3 regions of the Mycolicibacterium mageritense genome follow, and region 2 is predicted to be linked to each of the others. Evidence: riboswitches for the same ligand, from Rfam matches in the RefSeq annotation. Region 2 holds a riboswitch; each other region holds the start of a gene.
The links. A riboswitch is a leader RNA that binds a small molecule or an ion and turns the genes downstream of it on or off. The one in region 2 is predicted to bind thiamine pyrophosphate.
Positions count from the first base shown of each region.

Region 1 (4,100 bases), 100 kb from region 2:
GTTTGCGCATCAAGGTGCGCACCCAGTGGATGCCCTCCGGGTCCAGACCGTTGACCGGTTCGTCGAACAGCAGCACCGGCGGGTCACCCAACAGCGCTGCCGCGATGCCGAGCCGTTGGCTCATGCCGAGCGACAGTGTGCCCGCGGTGCGATCCCCCACCGATTCGAGCCCGACCATGTCGAGCACCTCGTCGACCCGCGTGGAGTCGATCCGGTTGGCCGCAGCGATCCAGCGGAGGTGGTTGCGGGCGCTGCGGTTCGGGTGCGCCTGCCGCGCGTCGAGCAGCGCACCGACGGTCCGCAGTGGGTCGCGCAGCTCGCGGTAGGCCTTGCCGTCGATGGTCGCGGTGCCCGAGGTCGGGTGGTCCAGGCCCAGGATCAACCGCATGGTGGTGGTCTTGCCTGCACCGTTGGGTCCGAGAAAGCCGGTGACCACCCCCGGTTCGACCGAGCAGGTCAGATCGTCGACGGCGCGGTGGGTTCCGTAGAGCTTGGTCAGCCCGGCTAGTTCGATCATCGCCGTCCAGTATTGCCATGTTCGGCCGTGAGCGTCACCGCCACACCCGCCGAGCACCCTCATGACCACGATTGACTCTGCCACCAAGGTCTGAAAAGGCGAGTGGCGAACACCACCGCAGCAGACTCAAAGCAACGACGGGCTCGACGCCTGCGCCCAGAAGCGTTTGGGAATCCGCCCGGCCTGGCGCGCCAGGTAGCCCGCGGTCACGGCGGCCGCCATCGCCGCGGCCATGGTCGGCGGGTCGGCGGCGCGCGTGACGGCCGAGGCCAGCAGCACTGCGTCGCAACCCAACTCCATCGCGAGCGCGGCGTCGGACGCGGTGCCGATGCCTGCGTCGAGGATCACCGGCACACCCGCCGCCTCGACGATCATCTCGATGTTGTGCGGGTTGGAGATGCCGAGCCCGGTGCCGATCGGCGCGCCCAGCGGCATGACGGCCGCGCATCCGGTGTCCTCCAGCCGCCGGGCCAGCACCGGGTCGTCGTTGGTGTAGGGCAGCACGACGAATCCGTCGTCCACCAATTGCTCGGCGGCGCGCACCAATTCGATGGCGTCGGGCAGCAGGGTGCGCTCGTCGGCGATGACCTCGAGTTTGACCAGATCGGTGCCCAGCGCCTCGCGGGCCAGCTGCGCGGTCAGCACGGCCTCGGCCGCGCCGCGACAACCCGCGGTGTTGGGCAGGGCCGCAATGCCGAGCCGGTTGAGCAGATCCAGCACGCCGGTGCCGGTCTCGGCGTCGACGCGGCGCATCGCGACCGTGGTCAGCTCGGTGCCCGACGCCACCAGCGCTTCTTCCAGCACTGCCAGGTTCGGCGCCCCGCCGGTTCCCATGATGAGGCGGGAACCGAACTCGCGGCCGCCGATGGTGAGCACGGAATCAGCCACCCTGCACCGCCGTCACGACCTCGATGCGCGCGCCGTCGGCCAGCGTGCGATCCCATTCCGACCGCGGCAGCACCGACCAGTCCAGCGCGACCGCGATGCCCTTTTCCGGAAAACCGCGGTTTTCCAGCAGCTTCGCGATGGTGGTCTGGGAATCCACCTCGACCATTTCGTCATTGACCGTGATGGTGATCATTTCGCTCCCACGCTCACCTCGAGTTCAGCCGCGATCCGCTCTGCGGTCCACGGCGCCAACAAAAATCCGTTGCGGCCGTGCCCCGCGGCCACCAGGGTGCGGGCGTCGACACGTTCGACGATCGGCACACCGTCGGGCGACATGGGCCGCAGGCCTGCCGCGGTCTCGGCGAGCTCGTACTCACCCAGCGCAGGCATGATCGTGCACGCGTCGTCGAGCAGGTCACGCACGCCGGTCACGACGGGCGCGGTGTCCCGGCCGTGCTCGTACTGCGTGGCACCCACCACGACGCCGTCGGCCCGCGGCACCAGGTACACGGGCCTGCCGTGTACGCGGGCCCGAATCACGCGCTGCGGCACCGGCATACACCCCTTGCGCCAACGCAGCCGCAACACCTCGCCCTTGACGGGGCGCACCGGGAGCCCCGGCACGAGTTTCGGCGCGTCGATGCCGTTGGCGATCACCACGGTGTCGGCGTCGTCCACCTCGGCGAGTTCCGACACCGCGGGCGCCCAGCACACGCCGAGCCGCCGGCAGTGCTCGGCCAGCGCGTCGACCACCCGGCGGTTGTCGACCGCGAGCTCGGTGGTGGCCCGGAACCCATGCCGGATGCCCTGCGCCAACAGCGGCTCGACATCACGCGCGGCCGTGGTCAACTCGACGGGGTGGCCCTGGCCGGCCAGCCATTCTGCGACCGTGCGCAGGTCGGCGACGTCGGCCCGGTCGACCGCCACCACCAGTGATTCCCGCGCCGTCACCACGTCGGGCGGCAGGCCCTCCAGGAAACCCGAATGCCACAGCCGGAGCGATTCCAGCCCGATCTGCAGCAGGTGTTCCTCGCCCGGCCAGCCCTCGCTGTGCGGGGCCAGCATGCCGCCGGCCACCCACGATGCGCCGCGCTCGGTCGCGGCATGCAGCCGCACGGTCCAGCCATCGAGGGCAGCACGCCGTGCCACGGACAGCCCGATGACACCGCCGCCGACGACGGCCATGGTTCGCGCCATTTCAGCTCCCTTCGCCGGCATGACCCGGATCAGGTGTGACGGTAAGGGCCGGTCGTACGCCCACTCTCAGCCCCCGTGCCTGGGACTCCCGCGTTGCCAGTCCAGGGTACTCGGCAGCCACGCGATAGCGTCGCGGTGTGGAGCAACCCGCCGATCGCCTGCAGCAAGCCAGCCTGTACCTGTGCACCGACGCTCGCCGCGAACGCGGTGACCTGGCGGAATTCGCCGACGCCGCGCTGGCCGGCGGGGTGGATCTGATCCAGCTGCGGGACAAGGGCTCGGCCGGGGAGCAGCAGTTCGGCCCGCTGGAGGCGCGCCAGGAACTGGACGCGCTCGCGGTGCTGGCCGATGCCGCGCGTCGGCACGGCGCGCTGCTGGCGGTCAACGACCGTGCCGACATCGCGCGCGCGGCCGGCGCCGACGTGCTGCACCTCGGCCAGGACGACCTGCCGCTCGACGTGGCGCGCGACATCATCGGCGAGCGCCCGGTGATCGGCCGGTCCACGCACGATGCCGATCAGGTCGCCGCGGCCATCGAAGAAGAGGTCGATTACTTCTGCGTCGGGCCGTGCTGGCCCACCCCCACCAAACCCGGCCGCCACGCGCCCGGCCTGGACCTGGTCCGGAACGCGGCGGCACGAAACCCGGCCAAGCCGTGGTTCGCGATCGGCGGGATCGACAAGCAGCGACTGCCCGAGGTGCTCGACGCCGGGGCCCGGCGCATCGTGGTGGTGCGCGCGATCACCGCGGCCGAGGATCCCCGCGCGGCCGCCGCGGCGCTCAAGGCGCGGCTTACCGCGAACGGTTGACGCGCAGCGGGATGGTGGCCGTGACGTCCCGCAACTGCGGCCAGCTGGCCGCGAAGCCGGGGTGCAGCGGAAGCTCGGCCACCTCGTCCTCGGCGACCCAGCGCAACTCCGAGCTCTCGCGGTTGGGCACGGTCTCCAGGAGTTCGGTCGCGTCGGCGATGACGGTCGTGTAGGTCCAGCGCGTGCCGCCCGCCCCGACCACCTCGGCGGTGATGACGGTGGTCCGGACACTCAACTGCTCGGCCGCCAACCCGGCCTCCTCGTGCGCTTCGCGTACCGCGGCCTCTTCGGGCGTCTCGTGACTGTCGCGTGCACCGCCCGGCAGCGCCCAGGTGCCGCCCTGATGACTCCATGGCGCCCGATGTTGCAGGAGCACCGCGGCACTTCCGTCCGGCCACGGCGCGCGCAGCAGCAGACCGGCCGCACCGTGGCGGCCCCAGAACCGGGCACCGCTGTCGGATACCACCCAGCCGTCCCCGTCGCCACGCACCCGTACAGGATAAGGAACACGAACCGATTCGGTGGATCCCAAACCGCGGCCGCGCCTCTGAGAAACTCTTAGAATTCTTTTATACAGTTGGGCACAGCCCGTACGAGACCCGGTAGGTATCGAAACTTGATGAGGTTCGCGCTCAGGTGACTGTGGAGTTGGCACATCCCTCGACCGAGCCGCTCGCGTCCCGGTCACC
Region 1 is NZ_AP022567.1:3,720,406-3,724,505, reverse strand. Features, by position in the region: gene G6N67_RS17855 (ABC transporter ATP-binding protein) at 1-517, opposite strand, end outside; gene thiG (thiazole synthase) at 644-1,405, opposite strand; gene thiS (sulfur carrier protein ThiS) at 1,398-1,598, opposite strand; gene thiO (glycine oxidase ThiO) at 1,595-2,602, opposite strand; TPP riboswitch at 2,592-2,704, opposite strand; gene thiE (thiamine phosphate synthase) at 2,740-3,411, shown strand; gene G6N67_RS17830 (NUDIX hydrolase) at 3,395-3,901, opposite strand; gene glnX (protein kinase G-activating protein GlnX) at 4,048-4,100, shown strand, end outside.
Region 1: it holds a riboswitch for thiamine pyrophosphate, as region 2 does, so the genes downstream of both, thiO (glycine oxidase ThiO) here and thiC (phosphomethylpyrimidine synthase ThiC) in region 2, are expected to answer to the same signal.

Region 2 (4,100 bases):
TCATGACGTTGCCAGTGGTAGATACACCCTGTTGCCGTGGTCGGCGAACTCCTGCGATTTCTCCGCCATGCCCTGCGCGATCTCGTCGGGCACTCCATTGGGGTAGGCATCCCGGATATCTTGGGTGATCCGCATCGAGCAGAACTTGGGCCCGCACATCGAGCAGAAGTGCGCGGTCTTGGCGGGTTCGGCCGGCAGCGTCTCGTCGTGGAACTCCCGGGCGGTGTCCGGATCCAGCGACAGTGCGAACTGGTCATGCCAGCGGAACTCGAAGCGCGCCTTGGACAACGCGTCGTCGCGTTCTTGGGCCCGTGGGTGGCCCTTGGCGAGGTCGGCGGCGTGTGCGGCGATCTTGTAGGCGATCACGCCGTCCTTGACGTCCTTGCGATCCGGCAGGCCCAGGTGTTCCTTGGGCGTGACGTAGCACAGCATCGCGGTGCCGGCCTGGGCGATGATCGCCGCGCCGATGGCCGACGTGATGTGGTCATAGGCCGGCGCGATGTCGGTCGCCAGCGGGCCCAGCGTGTAGAACGGGGCCTCTTCGCAGAGTTCCTCCTCCAGCCGCACGTTCTCGACGATCTTGTGCATCGGCACGTGGCCGGGGCCTTCGATCATCACCTGCACGCCATGGGACTTCGCGATCTTGGTGAGTTCACCGAGCGTACGCAGCTCGGCGAACTGGGCCTCGTCGTTGGCGTCGGCGATCGACCCGGGGCGCAGGCCGTCACCCAGGGAGAACGTCACGTCATAGCGGGCCAGGATCTCGCACAGTTCGTGGAAGTTGGTGTACAGGAACGACTCCTGATGATGCGCGAGGCACCAGGCCGCCATGATCGACCCGCCGCGGCTCACGATGCCGGTGACCCGGTTGACGGTCAGCGGGATGTAGCGCAGCAGCACGCCTGCGTGCACCGTCATGTAGTCGACGCCCTGCTCGCACTGCTCGATCACGGTGTCGCGGTAGAGCTCCCACGTCATCTTGGTGGGATCGCCGTTGACCTTCTCCAGCGCCTGGTAGATCGGCACGGTGCCGACCGGGACGGGGGAGTTGCGCAGGATCCACTCGCGGGTCTCATGGATGTTGCGGCCGGTGGACAGGTCCATGATGGTGTCGGCGCCCCAGCGGGTGGCCCACACCATCTTGTCGACCTCTTCACCGATGGAGCTGGTGACCGCCGAATTGCCGATGTTGGCATTGACTTTCACCGCGAACGCCTTGCCGATGATCATCGGCTCGCTCTCGGGGTGGTTGTGGTTGGCGGGGATCACGGCCCGGCCCCTGGCGACCTCGTCGCGCACAAGCTCCGGCGAAACCCCTTCGCGCGCAGCGATGAACGCCATCTCGGCGGTGATCTCGCCGGCACGTGCACGTTGCAGCTGGGTGCCGCGGTCGCGCACCACCCCTGGGCGGGGCGGCAGACCCTTGGTGAGGTCGATGGTGGCGTCCTCGTCGGTGTACGGACCCGAGGTGTCGTAGAGGTCGAGGTGCTCACCGTTGGTCAGATTGACCCTGCGGAACGGCACCCCGTCGACGTAGATCTTGGTGCTACCGGTGATGGGGCCGGTGGTCACGGAGGCGTCGACAACAACAGCACTGCTCATGAAAAATCTCCCTACGCCGGCATTACCCGGTCAGGTTCTTACGGTCGACGGGCCTACCCGTCCTCTCAGCGCGCTCGGTGCGCGCTCCCGCGTGGTTTGTTTCTGGCAGTGCCCAACCTAGCGCAGTCGGTACGGCCGGGGGAACCGGATTGCGGTTCCCAGTGAATTGCCAGGTGGCCCGGTGCGGCGGCACGAATTGCCGTTCGTTGATTTGCATAGCTAATATATGTGTTCTGGGTTGTGCGAACCCGACGACAGATCACGACAGGCTTGACTTCCACCGACATGACGGCAGATATGACGACGACTGGATCCGAAACCGACACCGCCACCGACACCGCTGCAGCCGAGACCGCGCGCCGACGCGTGCGCATGGATCACGACCACCCGCTGTACAAGTGGATCGCGCTGTCCAACACCACCCTCGGCACGTTGATGGCGACCATCAACGCCTCGATCGTGCTGATCTCACTGCCCGCGATCTTCCGCGGCATCGGGCTCAACCCGCTGGCGCCGGCCAACGTCAGCTACCTGCTGTGGATGCTCATGGGCTACCTCGTGGTGACCGCGGTGCTCGTGGTGCTGTTCGGCCGGCTCGGCGACATGTACGGCCGCGTCCGCATCTACAACCTCGGATTCGTGGTGTTCACGGTCGCCGCGATCGCACTGTCGATCGATCCGTTCGACCTCGGTGGCGGCGCGGTGTGGCTGATCGCCTGGCGCGTCGTGCAGGGCGTCGGCGGGGCGATGCTCATGGCGTCGTCGTCGGCGATCCTCACCGACGCGTTCCCCGCCAACCAGCGCGGCATGGCGCTCGGCGTCAACATGGTCGCCGCGGTCGCGGGTTCGTTCCTCGGACTGCTCATCGGTGGGGTGCTCTCCGAATGGGACTGGCGGGCCATCTTCTGGGTGGGTGTCCCGGTCGGCATCCTCGGCACCATCTGGAGCTACCGGTCGCTGCGTGAACTCGGGGTACGCAGCCCCGGCCGGCTGGACTGGGCGGGCACCCTGACGTTCGGCATCGGTCTGACGGTGCTGCTGACCGGCATCACGTACGGCATCCAGCCCTACGGCGACTCGACCACGGGCTGGACCAACCCATGGGTGCTGGGTTCGATCATCGGCGGAGTGCTGCTTCTGGTCGCGTTCTGTTTCATCGAGCTGCACGTCGAGCATCCGATGATGAACATCAGGCTCTTCCGCTCGGCCGCGTTCGGCATGGGCAACCTGGCGGGGCTGATGTCCTCGGTGGGACGCGGTGGCCTGCAGTTCATGCTCATCATCTGGTTGCAGGGCATTTGGCTGCCGCTGCACGGATACAGCTTCGAGTCGACACCGCTGTGGGCGGGCATCTACATGCTGCCGATGACCATCGGCTTCCTGGTGTCGGGCCCGTTGGCCGGGACGCTGTCAGACCGCTACGGCGCCCGCCCGTTCACCGTCGGCGGCATGCTGCTGATGGCCGTCACGTTCGTCGCCCTGGTGATGATCCCGGTCGACTTCAACTACTGGCTGTTCGCGGCCCTGGTGTTCCTCAATGGGCTCGGCGGCGGCATCTTCACCGCACCCAACACGGCCGCGATCATGTCATCGGTGCCCGCCGCCGAACGCGGTGCGGCGTCGGGCGTGCGGGCGACGTTCTTCAATGCGGGCTCGTCACTGTCGATCGGGATCTTCTTCTCGCTCATGATCATCGGACTGGCCGGAACCCTGCCCAGCGCGATGAGCGCCGGGTTGGAACAGCAAGGTGTCGCCCCCGCCGTGGCGCAGGACGTCGCGCAGCTGCCGCCGGTCGGCAGCCTTTTCGCGGCGTTCCTGGGCTACAACCCGATCGCCGAGCTGCTCGCACCGTCGCACGCGCTGCAGCAGCCCGGGGTCAACGCCGACGTGCTCACGGGTCAGGAGTTCTTCCCGCGGCTCATCACCGAGCCGTTCCACTCCGGGCTCACGGTGGTGTTCGTCGCCGCCGCGGTGATGATGGTGATCGGTGCGATCGCGTCGATGTTCAACGCGGGGCGCTACGGCACGGAGGCCGGAGCCGACAACGCGGCGTGACGCTCACTGATATCGCAGCGCCGCAACCGATTTGGTGAGTAGATCCTGTAGCACGTCGGCGTTGGCATCGCCCTGGACGACGACGGCCGTGGTCGGGCTGAGCGTGGCCACGAACGTGTAGCGGTCCATCGATCGGGTGGTCTGCTTGAGGTTGACGTTGAGATGGATCCGCACGCCCATGGTGTCGGCTCCGCTGATGTCCGGTCCGGCAATGCGCTCGACGGTGCCCTCCGCGACACCGGGTGACCGGACACTGACATGGTCGCAACCCGCGCCGACCTCGCTACGTGCCGGGGTCGGAGACTGGACTGCGATCACGGTGATGGGTTCGACGCCCTGCGCGTCGAGGCCTTCCGACCGGGCCCCCGCCGTCGCGGGCACCGGTTTGAGCATCGTGTCGCAGTGCGGGGGATCGAACGTGAACGGCATGGCGCCCGACAACC
Region 2 is NZ_AP022567.1:3,824,300-3,828,399, forward strand. Features, by position in the region: gene thiC (phosphomethylpyrimidine synthase ThiC) at 1-1,602, opposite strand; gene thiD (bifunctional hydroxymethylpyrimidine kinase/phosphomethylpyrimidine kinase) at 1-4, opposite strand, end outside; TPP riboswitch at 1,594-1,703, opposite strand; gene G6N67_RS18355 (MFS transporter) at 1,900-3,657, shown strand; gene G6N67_RS18360 (DUF5642 family protein) at 3,661-4,100, opposite strand, start outside.

Region 3 (4,100 bases), 3.0 Mb from region 2:
AGAAAGACTCGGCACCCAAGAAGGACAAGGACGCCGCGTAGCGTCGTGAGCCTGGGCCTGTCGGGGTGGCGGGCCAACCGCCACAAGGAGCCCGCGAGTGAGCTACGACTTCACCGTGCTGATCCCCGAACTGATCGGCACCCATGAAGAGGCGCTGTCCCTGCACAACGCGATGTGCGAGCAGCCGGACACGTCGGTCCCGGACTCCGTGCAACGGTTCATCGATGAACTGAACGCAAAGTACGGCTACCAAAACGACGACGAATCAGGGTTTCTCAGCGTGGCACCCCTCGACGGTGACGCCAGGGGCGCGGTGGTACCGACTTCGATCTGGTCGATACCCGAGAACCGGGCCGCGATGCTGGAGCTGACCCGCGATCACGGGTTCGGCCTCTACGATCCGCAAGTCGGCCGGCTCTACGACCCGCGGGGTCACATCAGGATCACCACGCAGCTCGGCGACGGACACGACGTGCCGTACCTCAGCCCTGGGCTGCTGGCGGAACTGTTCGACCATCCCCACCCTGAGAATCCGTGGGTCATCATCGAACGCCGTGACCACCACTACATCCAATCCAGATTCACGCCGGGCGAGCTGGTGGAGGTCGAGCATCGCCGCGGCGGCCCCGACCACCACTACGGCGCGGTGACGGCGGATCGTCAACTGGCCCAACGGGTGTTGTGGGGCTGGGCGACCGGGAGCACCGATTGGGAGTCGGCGCTGCAGTGGACGCCGATGGACTTCACCTGAACAAGCGATCATCAACTTCATAGATGGCTTGGATTACAAACGTTCATTGGACTAGATGATGTGGCGCTGGTCGACTGGCTGCATGACCATCACCGACTACTCGACCGACGCTCGCCCCTCCAGCGTGGGTCAGCGAATGGCCGCCGCACTGAACGGCTGGCGGTTGACGTGGATCCTGATCATCGCGGTCGCGATCATCACCGCCATCGCAGCGACTGCCGTCGGCGGGGCGAACGGCGCCAACCTCGGCATCCGCATCACCGCTCGCACGTCGGCCATCTTGTTCCTGCTTGCGTTCACCGCGTCGTCGCTGTACCAGCTATGGCCGACCGCCACCACCAAGTGGATTCGCCGTAACCGGCGCTACCTCGGTGTGGCCTTCGCCGGATCGCACGTCGTGCACGCGGCCTGCATCGTCGCCACAGTCGTTCTCAACACGCAGCGATTCGAGGCGGGCGTCGAACACACGCCGCGCGGTGTCTACGTCCTCGACACCATCGGATATGTCTTCCTCATCGCCTTGACCATCACGTCGTTCGACCGCGTCGCCAAGCGGATGCGATACGCGACGTGGAAGCGACTGCACCTCACCGGAAGCTACATCATCTGGTTCACGTTCTTCATCGCCTACTGGCGCCGCGGAATCACCTACCCGGAGTATTACGGACCGTTCCTGTTGATCGTCGTGGCGGCTCTCATCATCCGGTTCATCGCGAAGGCGCAACGACCAGGAAAGCGCGGGTAGGCCGAGTGCCACGCGCCGCTACGATCGCGGGCGATGACCGGTGCGTGGACGATCCCTGATCGGGTGTGCGAACTGGCGGCCGCCGACGCCGCCACGGTGCTGATCGACGGCCGTTCGGGGTCAGGCAAGTCGGTGCTGGCCGACGAGCTGCTGCGGCGGTTGCCGTCGGCCACGCTGGTGCGCCTCGACGACATCTACCCCGGCTGGGACGGCCTGGTCTGGACCGTCGACCACGTGCGCAGCGAACTGCTGGAGCCGCGCGCCGCCGGCAGGCCGGGACGGTGGCAACGCTGGAACTGGTCGACCAGCGCCCCGGACGGATGGGGCACGGTGGCCCCCGACCAACGGTTGATCGTCGAGGGCGTCGGGGCCCTGACCGCCGCCAACCGGGCACTGGCCGATCTCGGCATCTGGGTGGACGCGCCCGATGACCTCCGCAAGGAGCGGGCCCTGGCCCGCGACGGCGACACCTACCGGCCCCACTGGGATCGGTGGGCGGCCCAGGAAGTCGAGTACATCGCCCGGTACGCGCCGCGGACCGCGGCCGACTACGTCGTCACCGACACCGCGCAGGGCTGGCAGTGGACCGGTAACCCGGCGTAGCGAGCGTTGACCCGTCTGCTCTAGCTTTGAAGCACAACAAACACACGGGAGTGCACAGCGAGTGCGCTGAGAGGACGGCTAACGGCCGTCGACCGTACGAACCTGTCCGGGTAATGCCGGCGTAGGGAGATGATCATGATGCGTTGGCGAGTTGTCGACATCGTGGTGGCCAGCGTGCTCGCGGTGGCCGCAGGTCTGGTTTTCGTGTTCTGGAACATCGCTTCCAACCCGCTGACAGCTCCGCTCACCGCGCTGCTGCCGGGGCTGCAGGCCCTGGCCGGGGGTGGCTGGCTGTTCGCCGGTGTCCTCACCGCGCTGGTGATCCACAAGCCGGGCGCCGCGCTGTATGGCGAGGTGGTCGCGGCCACGGTCTCTGCGCTCGTCGGCAACCAGTGGGGTGTGTTGACCATCGAGTCGGGCCTCGTGCAGGGCCTGGGCGCCGAGCTGGTCTTCGCGATCTTCTTGTACCGGCGGTGGAACCTTCCGGTGGCCGCTCTTGCGGGCGCGGCAGCGGGCCTGGCGCTCGCGATCAACGACCTGATCCTGTGGTACCCGGGGTCGACGACGGCGTTCGCCGCGATCTACACGGTGTCGGCGATCGTCTCCGGCACGGTCATCGCCGGCGTGCTGTCGTGGTACGTGGTCAAGGCACTGGCGAAGACCGGTGCGTTGAGCCGGTTCGATTCGGGGAGAGCGGTTCCCAGCTCCGCACCGCAATGAGCCCGGTGGGCGCCAGGGTCCGAGCGGAAGGCTGGGGCTGGCAACACGCCGGGCAAAGTCGTTGGGCGGTACGCGATCTGGACCTTACGATCGCTCCCGGTGAGCGGGTACTGCTGCTGGGCGCGTCGGGATCGGGGAAATCGACACTGCTGCACGGCATGGCCGGTCTGCTGGGCAGTTCTGACGAGGGCCACGAGTCAGGCCGAATCCTGGTCGACGACGCACGTCCGAGTGAGCAACGCCGACGCATCGGCATGGTGCTGCAGGATCCCGACTCGCAGGTGATCCTGTCCCGCGTCGGCGACGACGTGGCATTCGGCATGGAGAACTTCGCTGTACCCCGCACGCAGATCTGGCCACGCGTGCACGACGCGCTGCGCTCGGTGGGGCTGAATCTTCCTGTCCAGCAAGATACTTCCCAACTGTCGGGTGGACAGAAGCAGCGGCTGGCGCTCGCGGGCGTCCTCGCGATGAATCCGGGTCTGATCCTGCTCGACGAACCCACGGCCAACCTCGACCCGGCCGGCGTGATCGAGGTCCGTGACGCTGTCGCAGCCGCAGCAGAGCTGACGGGCGCCACCGTCGTCGTCGTCGAACATCGCACGGGCGTCTGGCTACCCGTCATCGATCGGGTCGTCGTGTTGGGCGCCGACGGCAGCGTCGTCGCGGACGGACCACCGGAATCCACGGTCCATGCCCAACACGACCACCTTGTGCACGCCGGGATCTGGGTTCCCGACACGCCTGTCCCCCAACTGGTTCGGCACCGGACCGCGACCGAGCCGTTGCTGACGGCCGAGAAGCTGGCCGTGGGGTACCGGTCGGCACCGCCCGTGCGTGAGGCGCTCGACTTCGAAATCGCTTCGGGCCGAGTCACTGCCGTCACCGGGCCCAACGGTTCGGGCAAGTCGACGCTTGCGCTCACGTTGGGTGGCCTGCTGCCACCCCGCGGCGGCACCCTCACCGCGCTGCCGAACTTCGCCCCGTCCGCCAAGAACCGCGAACCGGCCCGGTGGCGATCCAAAGAACTACTCACCCGCATCGCGAGCGTGTTCCAGGATCCCGAACACCAGTTCCTCACGGGCTCGGTGCGCGACGAGATATCCCTCGGCGCACGGGCACTCAAACGCGATACCGCGCTCGGCGAGGACTTGTTGTCCAGGCTGCGGCTGGACCACCTCGCCGACCGCAACCCTTACACGTTGTCCGGTGGCGAGAAGCGGCGTCTGTCGGTAGCGACGGTCCTCATCACGCGGCCACGCGTCATCGTCCTCGACGAGC
Region 3 is NZ_AP022567.1:865,719-869,818, forward strand. Features, by position in the region: gene G6N67_RS04200 (PE-PPE domain-containing protein) at 1-41, shown strand, start outside; gene G6N67_RS04205 (hypothetical protein) at 98-751, shown strand; gene G6N67_RS04210 (hypothetical protein) at 834-1,496, shown strand; gene G6N67_RS04215 (nucleoside/nucleotide kinase family protein) at 1,530-2,099, shown strand; TPP riboswitch at 2,135-2,244, shown strand; gene G6N67_RS04220 (ECF transporter S component) at 2,235-2,819, shown strand; gene G6N67_RS04225 (ABC transporter ATP-binding protein) at 2,816-4,100, shown strand, end outside.
Region 3: it holds a riboswitch for thiamine pyrophosphate, as region 2 does, so the genes downstream of both, G6N67_RS04220 (ECF transporter S component) here and thiC (phosphomethylpyrimidine synthase ThiC) in region 2, are expected to answer to the same signal.